Regions from separate parts of the Arthrobacter sp. 05N428_2 genome, predicted to be linked through region 2. Evidence: riboswitches for the same ligand, from Rfam matches in the RefSeq annotation. Region 2 holds a riboswitch; each other region holds the start of a gene.
The links. A riboswitch is a leader RNA that binds a small molecule or an ion and turns the genes downstream of it on or off. The one in region 2 is predicted to bind thiamine pyrophosphate.
Positions count from the first base shown of each region.

Region 1: linked by a shared signal. The riboswitch ahead of thiO (glycine oxidase ThiO) and the one ahead of AC1DGI_RS02855 (bifunctional hydroxymethylpyrimidine kinase/phosphomethylpyrimidine kinase) in region 2 are both predicted to bind thiamine pyrophosphate.
Region 3: linked by a shared signal. The riboswitch ahead of AC1DGI_RS14750 (ECF transporter S component) and the one ahead of AC1DGI_RS02855 (bifunctional hydroxymethylpyrimidine kinase/phosphomethylpyrimidine kinase) in region 2 are both predicted to bind thiamine pyrophosphate.

Region 1 is NZ_JBFTMR010000004.1:249,649-253,949, forward strand. It holds gene AC1DGI_RS05920 (thiazole synthase) at 119-925, opposite strand; gene thiS (sulfur carrier protein ThiS) at 931-1,167, opposite strand; gene thiO (glycine oxidase ThiO) at 1,164-2,432, opposite strand; TPP riboswitch at 2,423-2,542, opposite strand; gene thiE (thiamine phosphate synthase) at 2,569-3,303, shown strand; gene AC1DGI_RS05940 (ferritin-like fold-containing protein) at 3,300-3,971, opposite strand; gene AC1DGI_RS05945 (RNB domain-containing ribonuclease) at 4,013-4,301, shown strand, end outside.
Region 2 is NZ_JBFTMR010000002.1:242,467-246,767, reverse strand. It holds gene rpmA (50S ribosomal protein L27) at 91-354, opposite strand; gene rplU (50S ribosomal protein L21) at 415-723, opposite strand; gene AC1DGI_RS02855 (bifunctional hydroxymethylpyrimidine kinase/phosphomethylpyrimidine kinase) at 1,092-2,639, opposite strand; TPP riboswitch at 2,695-2,792, opposite strand; gene AC1DGI_RS02850 (Rne/Rng family ribonuclease) at 2,920-4,301, opposite strand, start outside.
Region 3 is NZ_JBFTMR010000014.1:41,013-45,313, forward strand. It holds gene AC1DGI_RS14740 (energy-coupling factor transporter transmembrane component T family protein) at 1-412, opposite strand, end outside; gene AC1DGI_RS14745 (ABC transporter ATP-binding protein) at 409-2,004, opposite strand; gene AC1DGI_RS14750 (ECF transporter S component) at 2,018-2,650, opposite strand; TPP riboswitch at 2,720-2,864, opposite strand; gene AC1DGI_RS14755 (heme-degrading domain-containing protein) at 3,011-3,550, shown strand; gene AC1DGI_RS14760 (DUF4235 domain-containing protein) at 3,592-3,855, shown strand; gene mnhG (monovalent cation/H(+) antiporter subunit G) at 4,106-4,301, opposite strand, start outside.

The DNA.
Region 1 (4,301 bases), on a different contig from region 2:
TGGATTAATTCTTCAACAGTGCAAACTACCCGGTTCTTGGCACGGCAAGCCCCTGCGTCTGGCGCCGGTGGCCGTGGAACCCCTGTGCTGCGGAGCGGCAACCCAGGCTCCGAGGCCGCTAGAGGAACTCGGCCCGGCCCTCCATGGCGGAGGAGGCCAGCGCGTGTTCCCGGCGAGGAATCCGGCCTGCCAGCCGCGCCAGCCGCCCGGCGAGGACGGCATGCCTGAAGGCGGCGCCCATCATCACCGGGTCCTGGGCGCGAGTCACAGCGGTCGCCAGCAGCACGGCGTCGCAGCCGAGCTCCATCGCGAGTGCCGCGTCCGACGCGGTGCCGATGCCGGCGTCGAGCACCACCGGCACCGATGCACGGGAGACGATCAGCTCGATGTTGTGCGGGTTGAGGATGCCCAGGCCGGTGCCGATCGGGGCGCCCAGGGGCATGACGGCGGTGGCGCCGAGGTGTTCCAGCCGCAGCGCCAGCACCGGATCATCGTTGCTGTAGGCGAAGACCTTGAAGCCGCGGCCCACCAGCTGTTCGGTGGCCTCCACCAGCTCCAGCGCGTCCGGCAGCAGGGTCTGCTCGTCCGCGATCACCTCAAGTTTCACCCAGTCGGTTTCCAGCGCTTCGCGTGCCAGTTCGGCCGTGAGGACTGCGTCCCGGGCGGTAAAGCAGCCGGCCGTGTTCGGCAGCACCCGAATGTTGCGCTCGGCCAGCAGTTGGAACAGCGAGCCGCTTTCGGCCGGCGAGTAGCGGCGCATAGCCACCGTGGTGAGTTCCGTTCCGGAGGCCACCAGCGCGGCGCCAAGGCCCTCCAGGCTCGGCGCGCCGCCGGTGCCCATGATCAGGCGCGAGCCCAGTTCCACGCCGTCGACGATCAGCGGATCCCGGTGTCCTTGCGCTGCGGTCAGTGTTGTTTCTCCCATGTGCTTCATCCTCCCTGTACGGCGGTAACGAGTTCGACGTCGTCGCCCTCGGCGAGCGCGGTCGCGTGCCACTGGCTGCGCGGCACCACTTCGGCGTTGCGGGCGACGGCGACGCCGAGCTTGCGGCCGTCCGTGGCCCGGCCATCCGCACCCAGCTCCCGTCCCGTGACCCCGCCGACGAGGGCGCTGACGGTGGCGCCGTCGGCGACCGTGTGCTGCGCTCCGTTGAGCCTGATGTTCATGCTGGTGCCCTGTCTTTCGTTGTGGTGTCCGGCGGCGTTGTGTCGCCGGCCGAGGCGTCCCGGCTGCGGTTGGCGAAGCGGTCCGGCCGGAACCGGTCCCAGCGCGGATCCGGCTCGCCGTCCAGCAACTGCCGGCAGACGGCTGCTGCCACCGGGGTGAGCAGGACTCCGTGCCGGAAGAAGCCAGTGGCAATGATCAGCCCCTCGTAGTCCGGCCCGCTACCGGAGCCGGCCACGCGCCCCAGCAGCGGGGCGTTGTCCGGGGTGCCTGGCCGTGCCCGGGCCGTGGCCTCCAGCAGTTCCAGTTCGGCGACGGCGGGCAGCAGCTGCTGGGCGTCACGCAGCAGCTGGTAGACGCCGCCGGCGGAGACCGCACCGGGATCCGAAGGCGCATCCTCCCGCTGGGTGGCGCCGATCACGACCGTGCCGTCCTCCCGCGGCACGATGTACACCGGGCTCCCGCGGACCAGACCGCGCACCGTGCAGCGCAGCAACGGCCGGAGCGCCGCCGGTACACGAAGCCGGAGGATATCGCCGTAAACCGGCCGCAGCGGGAGGGTAAGTCCCCCGGGCAGGCCCTGCAGGCCGGCCGCTCCGAGTCCGTTGGCCACGATGGTCTCACCGGCGCGGATCTCCCCGCCGTCCTCGAGGCTGACCCCGGAGACCCGGTCCCCGTCCCAGCGCAGCCCTGCGGCGCGGCGGGGCACGGCTGTGTACCGGTGGTCGCGGGCCAGGAGCTCGGCGGTCTGGACGAGCAAGCGGCGGGGGTCAACCTGGTGGTCGGCGGGGATGTCGAATGCGCAGGAGATGCCCGGGCTGAGCAGGGGTTCACGCCCCCGCGCCTCGCGCACCGTCAGCGGCTCCACGGCCAGGCCGCAGGACAGTTGGACGCTCCGCAGGTCGGCGAGCGCCCGGCGGTCGGCCGCGTCCGCGCCGACGGCGAGGGTCGGCGTCGTGCGGTACCCGGTGCCGCCCGCATCCGACCGGCCGCCGCCAAGTCCCGCGGCGAAGCCCGGCCAGAGCCGTGAGGCTTCGAGCATGAGTGCCAGCAGCTCTTCCTCCTGGTAGTGGAGTTCGCTGACCGGTGCCAGCATGCCGGCGGCGGCCCAGCTGGCACCGGTGCCGGGGGCGTCGTCGATCAGCGCGACGGAGCGGCCCGACCGGCACGCTTCCCAGGCGATGCCGTGGCCGATCACCCCGCCGCCGATCACGGCGACGTCGTACGGCCCGGGGGGTGTGGCGGATATGACAGATGGTGAGGCCATGGCTTCCTTCCCTACGCCGGTACTAACCGGATCAGGTCAAGCGGTCGGCTCTGACGCCCTCTCAGCCCTGCGCCGTGTGACGGCACGTGCGGGCTCCCGCGGTATGCGACCAGTTTAGGGGAACTAGGCTTGGGGGATGAGCCAGGAAGCCCTCACCCCCGCCCGCCTGTACCTTTGCACCGATGCCCGGAAGGGGCGGGGCGACTTCGAAGACTTTGTTGACGCCGCCTTTGCCGGCGGGGTCGACATCATCCAGCTGCGGGACAAGTCGCTGGAGGCCGCCAAGGAACTGGAGCTGCTGGAGGTCCTGCACGCCGTGGCGCTGCGGCACAACCGGCTCTGGGCGGTCAACGACCGGGCGGACCTCGCCTCGCTCGCCGGCGCACCCGTCTTCCACATCGGGCAAAAGGACATTCCGCTCGCTGCGGCCCGGGGCTTCCTTGGCGGGAGCACCGTGATCGGCATGTCCACCCACACCCCGGCTCAGGTCGATGCGGCCATCACCGCGGCCCGGGGCCCGCTTGGGCTGGACTACTTCTGCGTGGGGCCGGTGTGGGCCACCCCCACGAAGCCCGGCAGGGCCGCCGTCGGGCTGGACCTGGTGCGCCACGCCGCCGTCGCGGGCGACCGCGGCAGGGCCCCGGCGGAGCGGGCCGGAGCGGAACCGGGGGTGCCGCCGTGGTTCGCGATCGGCGGCATCGACCTGGGCAACGTGGAACAAGTGGTGGACGCCGGCGCCCGGCGCATCGTGGTGGTCCGGGCGATCACCGAGGCGGACGATCCCGCCGCGGCGGCGCGCGCCCTGCTCGCCGCGCTCGACGCCGGGAGCTCGATTGAGGCAGGCGCCGTCACCGCCGGGGGCGCCAACTAGCCGGCGAGCCCCAACTGGGACATCCGGCGGGAATGGGCGGCGGCCAGCTCGGCCGTCAGGCGGCGGGCCAAGTCGGCTCCCCCGGCGGTATCCGCGCCGGCCGGGCCGTGGAGGAAGGCATGCTCCTGTCCGACCCGCTGTGCCAGGGAAAGCGCCTCGCCGAGCAACCGCCGCGACCACAGTGCCAGCCGGGACGCCAACCGGGGATCATCAGCGAGCGCCGCCTTGAGCCGCTCCCGGAGTACCGCCGCCGCATCCCCGGCGGACTGGATCCGTCCGATCAGCGCGGCCATGTCGGCGTCGACGTGGCCGGAAATCGACTGGAAGAAGTCGGCGGACACCGCGTCGATCACGTAGGCCTTCATCAACGATTCGTACCAGTCGGCCGGGCGGGTGCGCTCGTGGAAGGAATCGACCGGTGGCTGGAACGGCAGCATGGTTTCCTCCACGTCGAGGCCCAGCTCCGCCAGCTTCTTGCAGACCAGTTCGAAGTGCTGGAACTCGATGACGGCAAGCCGGCCCAGGACCGCCCGGTCGTCCAAGGTGGGCGAATACCGTGCGTCAGAGGAAAGCCGCTCAAAGGCCGAGAGCTCCACGTACGCCATTACTCCGAGCAGATCCCGGCGGAAGCGCTTGCCGTGGGCCGGGTCTGCCGGGGAGGTGCTCATGTTTCAAGACTAATAGCGGAAATCGGGCTAACCTGATTTTCGTGTCTCATCATCGCCTGACTCCGACTGTGCTTCAGCAGCAGAACCAGCTTGCCCAAGCGCTCAAAGCATTGCGGACCACGCTGGAACTGCCGGGGCCCTTTCCGGAGGCGGTGCTCCGGGAAGCGGCGGCTGCCGTGGCAGGGCATCAACTCCCGGAGCTGGACCTGACCCATGTGGAGTTTGTGACGATTGATCCGGCCTCCTCGACGGACCTGGACCAGGCGCTCTACCTAGACCGCGCCGGCGAGGGTTATAAGGTCTTCTACGCGATCGCGGATGTCCCGTCTT
Region 2 (4,301 bases):
GGTCCCGCGAGGGCCCAAGATGATTGTAATGCGGTTAAAACACCGGTGGAGCGGACCTAATGGCCCGCCCCACCGATTTAGAACTTGTTGTTACTCTGCAGCTGCAGCAGCCACGATGTTCACAACGCGACGACCGCGGCGGGTGCCGAACTCGACAGCGCCGGGGGTCAGGGCGAACAGGGTGTCGTCGCCGCCGCGGCCAACGCCGGCGCCCGGGTGGAAGTGGGTGCCGCGCTGGCGGACGATGATCTCGCCTGCGGAAACTACCTGGCCGCCGAAGCGCTTGACGCCGAGGTACTGGGCGTTGGAGTCACGACCGTTGCGAGTGGAACTCGCGCCTTTTTTATGTGCCATTTGAAATGCCTGCCTTTAAATTCTGGGGAATCTGCTGAAAACCTGAACAGTAACGGGAAGTTACTTGATACCGGTGATCTTGACCTTGGTCAGTTCCTGACGGTGACCCTGGCGCTTCTTGTAACCGGTCTTGTTCTTGAACTTCTGGATGACGATCTTGGGACCACGGAGGTCTTCCAGGATCTCAGCCGTAACCGTTACCTTGGCCAGGTCCGCAGCAGCAGACGTGACCTTGTCACCGTCCACCAGGAGCAGTGCGGGCAACTCAAAGGTGCTGCCGGCTCCACCGGGGACGCGGTTCAGGGTAACGAAGTCTCCAACGGAAACCTTCTCTTGGCGGCCGCCTGCGCGGACAATCGCGTACACCACTGGGGAACTCACTTCTCTCGACGTTTATTACTAGATTTGCGTGCGGAACCTGGGGCCAAAGACTTTGGACCGGCTCACGCTGTGCCTCAACGCCGGTGGATTCCCCGGGGGAACCCATGAGCTATCCTGTGGAAAATCCGGCCCGTAGCTACGGGTGAACTGTTCCTCAAGGTCATAACCCAAGTGTTGGCGTAAGCACCGAAGATCAAGACTACGCTAATTTCGCCTTCGGCCGCAAACGAGGCTGGTCCCGGCGAGTAGTGCGTGACGGGAGCCACACCCTGTCCCCGGGGGGCCAAAGCTGGGCTGCCGCAGCGACTTCCGGAACCGCGCCCCATTATCCTACCGGTTGTCCCGGCCCGGTCCGTTCAGGCGTGCAGCCTCGGCGCGTCGAAGAACTCCACCTCGTAGCGGGTGGACTGCGCGAAGGCGGCCGCCATTGCGGCGCGCTCCCCCTCGGACCCCCGCAGGGCTGCCGCGTCCGTGTACCTGACCGCCTCCCGCGTGGACTCCGCGAAGGCCTCATCCGCGTAGGTCCGCAGCCACTCCGCATACGGGTGCGTGGCCGGGGCGCCGGCGGCGAGGAATCCACGCTGCAGCGTGGCGCCGACCTCGGCGTAGAGCCAGAAGCACGGCAGCGCCGCGGCCACGAGCACGCCGTAGCTGCCGGCGAGCGAGGCCGCATGCAGGTGGTCCACGTAGGCCTTGGTGACCGGTCCCTGCTCCGCCTGAACCGTGCGGCCGGCCAGCCAGTTCCGGTGCAGCTGGGTTTCGACTTCGAGGCACTGCTGCGCCGACCGGGACCAGAAGAGTTGTTCGGCTTCGGACGGCGCGAGCGCGGACGCCCGGGACAGCACCCTGGCGTAGCCGTTCAGGTACAGGGCGTCCTGGCCGAGGTAGTAGGCGAAGTCCTGTTCCGGCAAGGTGCCGTCGGCGAGTCCCTTGATGAAATCCAGGTCGTAGATCGCTTCCAACCCCGCCGCGGCGTGCCCGTCGAGTGCCGCGGCGAAGTCCCCCACGGCGGGCGCGGGCGCGGCCGGCACGGCAACGTGCTGCCACTGGTGGAAGTGGTGCACCGGGCCGTTGCCGTGTCCGACGTCCAGCTGCCCGGCTGCGGTGAGCGCGCCCAGCAGCCACGGCTTGACCTCCCGCAGTGCCGCCTCCCAGTCCCCCGCCCTGGCCTGCACCGTGGCGAGCGCCGAGGAAAGCGAGCAGCCGGTGCCATGGCTGTTGCGGGTGGCGATCCGCTCGCCCGGCACCACGACGGTCTCTTGGCTGAGCAGTCCCCCGGTGTTGACCAGCGCATCCGGGCAGCCTGCGCCGTCGTCGTGCAGGTGGCCGCCCTTGACCAGCACCGTAGTGCCAGCCCGGGCGGCGAGCCGCTTGCCCTGGGCCAGCGCACCGGGCCAGTCCGCCGCGACCGGTTCGCCCAGCAGGATGGCCAGTTCGGCCAGGTTCGGGGTGATGAGGTCCGCCAGCGGGAGCAGGGCGTGCAGGGCGGTCTCGGCGGATTCCTGCAGCAGCCGGTCACCGCTGGTTGCCACCATCACCGGATCCAGGACCACGACGGCGGGGCGGACCTTTTCGAGCCAGACGCGGACGGCGTCGATCACCGCGGCGTCGCCGAGCATGCCGATCTTGACGGCGTCGATGGTGATGTCATCGCTGATCGCGTCCAGCTGGGCGGTCAGGAAGGATGCCGGCGGAACGTGGACGGCCCGCACCCCCTGGGTGTTCTGGGCTGTCAGCGCGGTGATGGCTGCCATCCCGTAGCCGCCGTTCGCCGCGATGCTCTTGAGGTCGGCCTGGATCCCGGCCCCGCCGGAGGGGTCGGAGCCGGCGATGGCCAGGACACGGGGTAGCGGTGGCGCGGGGGTGGCGGCTACCGGTGCCGTGGCCGGGAAGGCGGACTGCAGGATGAACGAGGGCTCACGCCGTGAAGAAGCCGGCGGGGTGGGTGCTGAGTGCGTCGCTGAGAACAAGAGACATCCCTTCGCCGGTGCTAACCGGACAGGTTCAACGGGTTTGGATCTCAGCCGGCTTGTTGCTCGGCACCCCGTGTCAGTCCCCCAGCCTAGCCGTTCGGAGGCCGGCGGCTCCCGCTCCGCGTTAACGAACTCGCGGGTTCGGTCCGGGCCCGGCGTATCGATACGCCGAGCCGGGACGGAACCCGCAAGCGGTGGTGTCTGCTGAGTCCTACAGCTCCGACGCCGGAACGCCGACGCCGAGGATCACCGGTTCGTTGGCTGCAGGCCTGGCGGGGACCTTCGTCGCCTCCGGAGCCTTGGCCTCGTGCACCGATCCGGCCGAAGCCGACGGCGCGGCCTCGCGCTGCTGCACGGACGTCGCGTTGGCGGAGCCCTGGGCGCGGCTGGCGCTCCGGTTCCGGCGTACCCGGCGGGCCGGGGTGGCCGCTGCGGCCGGGGCCTGGGCCTGTGCGGTAGGCGCTTGGGCCTTAGCTGCAGGCGGCTGCGTCACCGGTGCCTTTGCGGTTTCCCTGACAGCGGTTTCCCGGACAGCAGTCCCACGCACAGCGGGTGCCTGGGCAGGCTGCGTCTGGGCCTCCTGGGTCCGTGCGCTCGGCGGCTGGATCCGCGCCGTCCGGGCGCGGCCACGGCCCCGGCTGGCGCGGGACGGCGCCGCGGCGGCCGGAGCAGCTGGTTCTGCCGCGGGTGCCTCGGCAACCGGAGCCGCCTTGGCAGCCGGAGCCGCTTCCGCCGGGCTGCCGCCCTGGGACTCGCCCAGGTGGGCGAACGCCTCGGTGAGCAGGTCCAAGGTCAGTGCCGGCTGCGCGGTTTCGTCGGCGTGTTCGACGAAGGGCAGGGCCACCTGCTCGCCGCCGAAGGTCAACACGGCGGCCGGACGCCCGGCAGCCTCCTCCGTCGAAGCCAGTTCCACCGCGGCGTCCAGCGCCGCCTGGCGGGTTTCGGCGTCGGGCGCTGCCGTTGCCTCGCCGTCGTGCAGGTGAGCGGCGTGCGCGGCGGCGGCGATGTTGGCCAGCGCGGCGCGGGTTGCCTCTGCCTTGGCGTGGCGCTCGGCCTCGGTGGGCTCGGCATGCACGATTGCCGGGGCGGACTGCTCGTCGGCCCCCTGGCCGCCCTTGCCGCGACGGCGCTTGCGCTCGTTGCGGGCAGCGGGCGGGTGCTCGGTCCGCGGGACGTGGTGCTCCGCGGCGACGGTGTTGGCGCGGCGGTGTTCCACCGGCTCGTCATGGGTGACGATGCCGCGGCCGGCGCAGGCTTCGCACTGTTCGCCGAAGACCTCCAGCAATCCGGTGCCCATCCGCTTGCGGGTCATCTGCACGAGTCCCAGCGAGGTGACCTCGGCGACCTGGTGCTTGGTCCGATCCCGGCCCAGGCACTCCACCATGCGGCGGAGCACGAGGTCGCGGTTGGATTCCAGCACCATGTCGATGAAGTCGATCACGATGATGCCGCCGATGTCGCGCAGCCGCAGCTGCCGGACGACTTCCTCGGCCGCTTCCAGGTTGTTCTTGGTGACGGTTTCCTCGAGGTTGCCGCCGCTGCCGGTGAACTTGCCGGTGTTGACGTCCACCACGGTCATGGCTTCGGTGCGGT
Region 3 (4,301 bases), on a different contig from region 2:
GCGCGTCCGCCAGGTCCGTCGGGTCGGTGCAGCTCATCAGCAGGACTGCCGGCAGGGCAATCGCGAGGCCGCGCAGCAGGAATCCCACCCCGAGCTGCAGCGATCCTTCGCTGATCGACCAGACGCCGACGTCGAGCAGTATCCTTCCGCGGTCAGCCGCCAGGATCGCGGTACTCCAGCCGCCCACGGCCGCCGCGAGGATGAGGGGCCAGCCGCGTTGCCAGAGCAGGCCCAGGGTCAGGCCGGCGAGCGGGAACAGCAGGAGTTCGAAGCCGAGGGCCACGGACGCGGACACCCAGTCAATAGACAGCGCCAGCACCACGGTGATCAGCAGGACGCCGGAGAATTTGGCCAACGGGTTGGCGCGGGTCAGCAGCGCGGTGTTTCCGTTCAGGGTCAGGGCGTTCCTCATGGCGCCGCCACCCCCGGCGTCGTCCGGCCGGGCAGTCCGGGTTGCGCGGCGTCGAGGTGCAATTCGGCCCCGCCCAGGACCTGGCTGAACTCCGCATCGTGGGTCACCGAAACCACGGCGGTCCCTGCGTCCAGCAGCTCGGATAGGAAGGAGGCCAGCTCCGCCCACGTGTTGGCGTCCTGGCCGAAGGTGGGTTCGTCCAGCACCAGCACCTGCGGATGGGCAGCCAGCACCGTGGCCACGGACAGCCGCCGCTTTTCGCCGCCGGAGAGCGTGTAGGGGTTGGCGTCCACCAGGCCCGTCAGGCGTAAACGTTCCAGCAGCTCATCCACCCGCTCTTCGCCGCGGCCCAGCTGGCGTGGGCCGAACGTCAGTTCGTCCAGCACCCGGCCCGTGACGAACTGGTGCTCCGGTTCCTGGAACACCGTGCCGATCCGGGCGATCAGCTGCTGGGCCTTCCACTTGTACGGATCGATGCCCGCGCCCGCGCTCAGCTCCGTGGTGGCGGACACCGAGCCCGCGACCGGCGCCAGCAGACCGGCCAGGGTTAGGGCGAAGGTCGATTTCCCGGAACCGTTGGGGCCGGTGACGGTCAGCGCCTGCCCGGCGCGGACCTGGGCCGTGATCCCCGACTGCACCGGCGTGGGCGGCACCGTGCTGAAGCCGCGCAGCAAACCGGTGCGGCGGGGGCGTTCGCGGGACACGGCCAGCTCCTCGGCGGCCAGCAGCAGCTGCGCCGGCCCGGCTCCCGCGCCAGCCCCGCGGCGGGCCCGGGTGGCGGGCACGTAGCCGGGAACCCAGACGCCCGCGGCGATGAGCATGTCCCGCGCCTGTTCGAGGACCTGGTCCGGCGAGCCGTCCAGCAGCACGGCGGGCTCCGTGCCGGCTGCGGTTCCCGGCTGGAGCACGACGATCCGGTCCACCAGGTCTTTCCAGACGGCGACGCGGTGCTCCACCACCACCAGGGTGGCCCCGGTCTTGTCCAGGCAGCGTCCGACGGCGTCGCGGACCTCAAGGACCCCGGCCGGGTCAAGATTGGCCGTGGGTTCGTCCAGCAGCAGCAGCCCCGGCCGCATCGCGAGGATCCCGGCGAGCGCCAGCCTTTGCTTCTGGCCGCCGGAGAGCGCCGACGTCGGGTGCTGCAGCGGCAGGCCGGCGAGCCCGACGTCGTCGAGCGCTTCCGCCACCCGGCGCCAGATGTCCGCCGGCGGCACGGAAAGATTTTCCGCCCCGAAGGCGACGTCGTCGCCAAGCCGCGACAGCACCACCTGGGTTTCCGGGTCCTGTTGCATCAGCCCCGCCCGGCCGCGCCGGGCCCGGGGCGGGGCGCCGTCGATCAGCAGGCTGCCGGTCTCATCGGAGTCCTCGTCGTCATCACTAGCGCCCGCGGCGGTGTTGTCGCCCAGCACCCCGGCCAGGGCGTGCAACAGCGTGGACTTGCCGGCACCGGAGGGGCCCAGCAGCAGCACCCGCTCGCCCGGGCGGATGTCCAGGTCCAGCCCGCTGACGGCGGGCCGGGGCCGTCCGGCGTGCCGCCAGCCCCAGCCCCGGGCGGTGATCGCGGCCGGCCGGACGTCGTCGAAAGTTCTCATGCGTGTGCGGGCATCAGGAGAACACTGGTTCCGATGCCGCCTTACGGGATGCGAAAGACGCGAGCACCCCGGTCCTGGCCAGGCCCCGGGTGGCCAGCCAGGACAGTCCGCCGGCGATCACGGCCCCAGAGACGGCGCAGAAGACGATGTAGGCGAGCTTGTCACCGGCCTCGTAGGCGATGTTCCAGCCCCAGGGCAGGAAGGAGTCGTTCAGGCCGCAGAACAAGCCCGCGCCGGCACCGGCCAGGAGGGACACGGGCAGGTTGAACCGCTTGTAGAGGAACGCGGCGAAGACCAACTCGGCGCCCAGGCCCTGCAGAATGCCGGAGATGAGCACCGTGGTGCCGTACTGCGAGCCCATGATCAACTCGCCGGTGGCAGCCACGGCTTCACAGAACAGCGCCGCGCCCGGTTTGCGGACCACGAGCATGCCCAGCAGCGCCGGGATCATCCAGCCGCCGGCATACAGCCCGGTCAGTGGCGGGTAGACCGCGTTGACCGGGACGGAGACCAAGTTGGCCCCCTGATCCCAGGCCCAGAAAATCACGCCGCCGGCAACAGCGATCAACGCCGCCAGCACGATGTCGACCACGCGCCAGCTGTACTTGCCGGTGGTCAGTGTCTGCTTCGCAGAAATATCCGTCATGTCGTCCTCCTGAGGTACAGGAGGGGAGGGCGCTCCGGCCGCGGCGCAACTTTCGTCGCGGATGCCGGGCACCCCGAGAACTCGACTCCCTTGCGCCGGTACTAACCGGATCAGGTTCGAGGGTCTGCGGCTGTCCGCACTCTCAGCGCCCACCTGCGGTTTCCCTGGATTTGCTCCAGTGATGCCCGACGGCGGCGCTCCCCTGTCGTATTGAAAATCACCCTTGTGGGCTGGGCCAGTTTACACCCGCCGGGCCCCCAACTGAATCGCAGTTGGTGTCGTTTTGAGCGCTCATAACGACAACAGCTGCGAGCTACTTGGGGTTGCGCAGCGGCGGCCGCCTAACCGAAGCTGAATCCCATGAGCGACGCACCAGTTCCTGGCCCCGACTATGACCCGGATTCCGCGGAACCCCAGCCGCCCGGGTCCCTGGGCGCGCTCATTGGCCGCATCCTGACCGAAATCGCGGAACTGCAGTTCCGGACCTTCAGCAAGGACGACGCCCTCGATCTTGGGCTCCTCCTGGTCGAACTCGGCCGGCAGCGCTCCCACCCGATCGCCATCGACATCACCAAGGGGGAGCAGGTGCTCTTCCACGCGGCCCTGGAGGGCGCTACTCCGGACAACGAGCGCTGGATCAGGGCCAAACAGCGCACCGCCGTCCGGTATGAGGTGCCGTCGCTGCTGGTGGGCCTGCGGGCCCGCGCTGCCGGCCGGCGGATCGAGGACAACGCTTGGTTCGACCAGCAGGAGTTTGCGGCCCACGGCGGTTCGTTCCCCATCTACCTGCGCGGAACAGGGGTCGTCGGCACCGTCACCGTCTCCGGGCTGCCGCAGAAAGCGGACCACGAACTGGTGGTCGAGGCCTTGTCTGAAATCCTCGGCCGCTCGGAACGCTAGGCTAGGGTCAGCCCTGTTTCCTCCCGCTAGGAGCACGAAGTATGAACATCATCATCAAACTGCTTGGCACCGGCATCAGTCTGCTCGCTGGCTTCGTCGGCACCAAGATGGTCGACACCGTCTGGGAAAAGACCACGGGCAACAAGCCCCCCAAGGGTCACGACGACGACGTTCCCACCACGCTGCGCTCGGCCCTGACCTTCGCCCTGATTTCAGCCTCGGTCAGCGCAGTTATCCAGGTCCTCGCCAACCGCGGCACGCAGCGCGCGGTCACCCGCTTCGCCAAAACCCAGGACCTGGTCTAAGGCGCATGGTTTAGGGCGCGTCCACGGCGCACCGTCATCCGGGGCCGTTCGGGAATGTAGCAACCCGCCCGGGGGCACTTTGCATGGATTTCGAGACCGCCGGGGTTAGTCAGCGGCGTGACTGTGTCAAAGTGCCCCCACACGGCGTGCCGTCAACCCGGCGCAAGGTAGACCGGGCCCGCCAGGCGACCCGAAGCGCCGCCAAGAGCAGCCAGGCCTCGTCAGCTTCACCCGGGGCGCTGGCGGCTTCTCACTCGTCGTCGGTGAATCCGCGTTCGCCAGCGGCCTGCTGCACCACGGCCTCCAGCTCGTCGGCGCTGAGCAGTTCCGGATGCAGGTGCTTCGTACGGTAGCCGGCCCGGCCCACCATGTGGGCCGAGACGGGCACCGTGAGCAGCTGGAATATCCACGCCACCACCAGCACCGGCCACACCCACCAGGTGCGC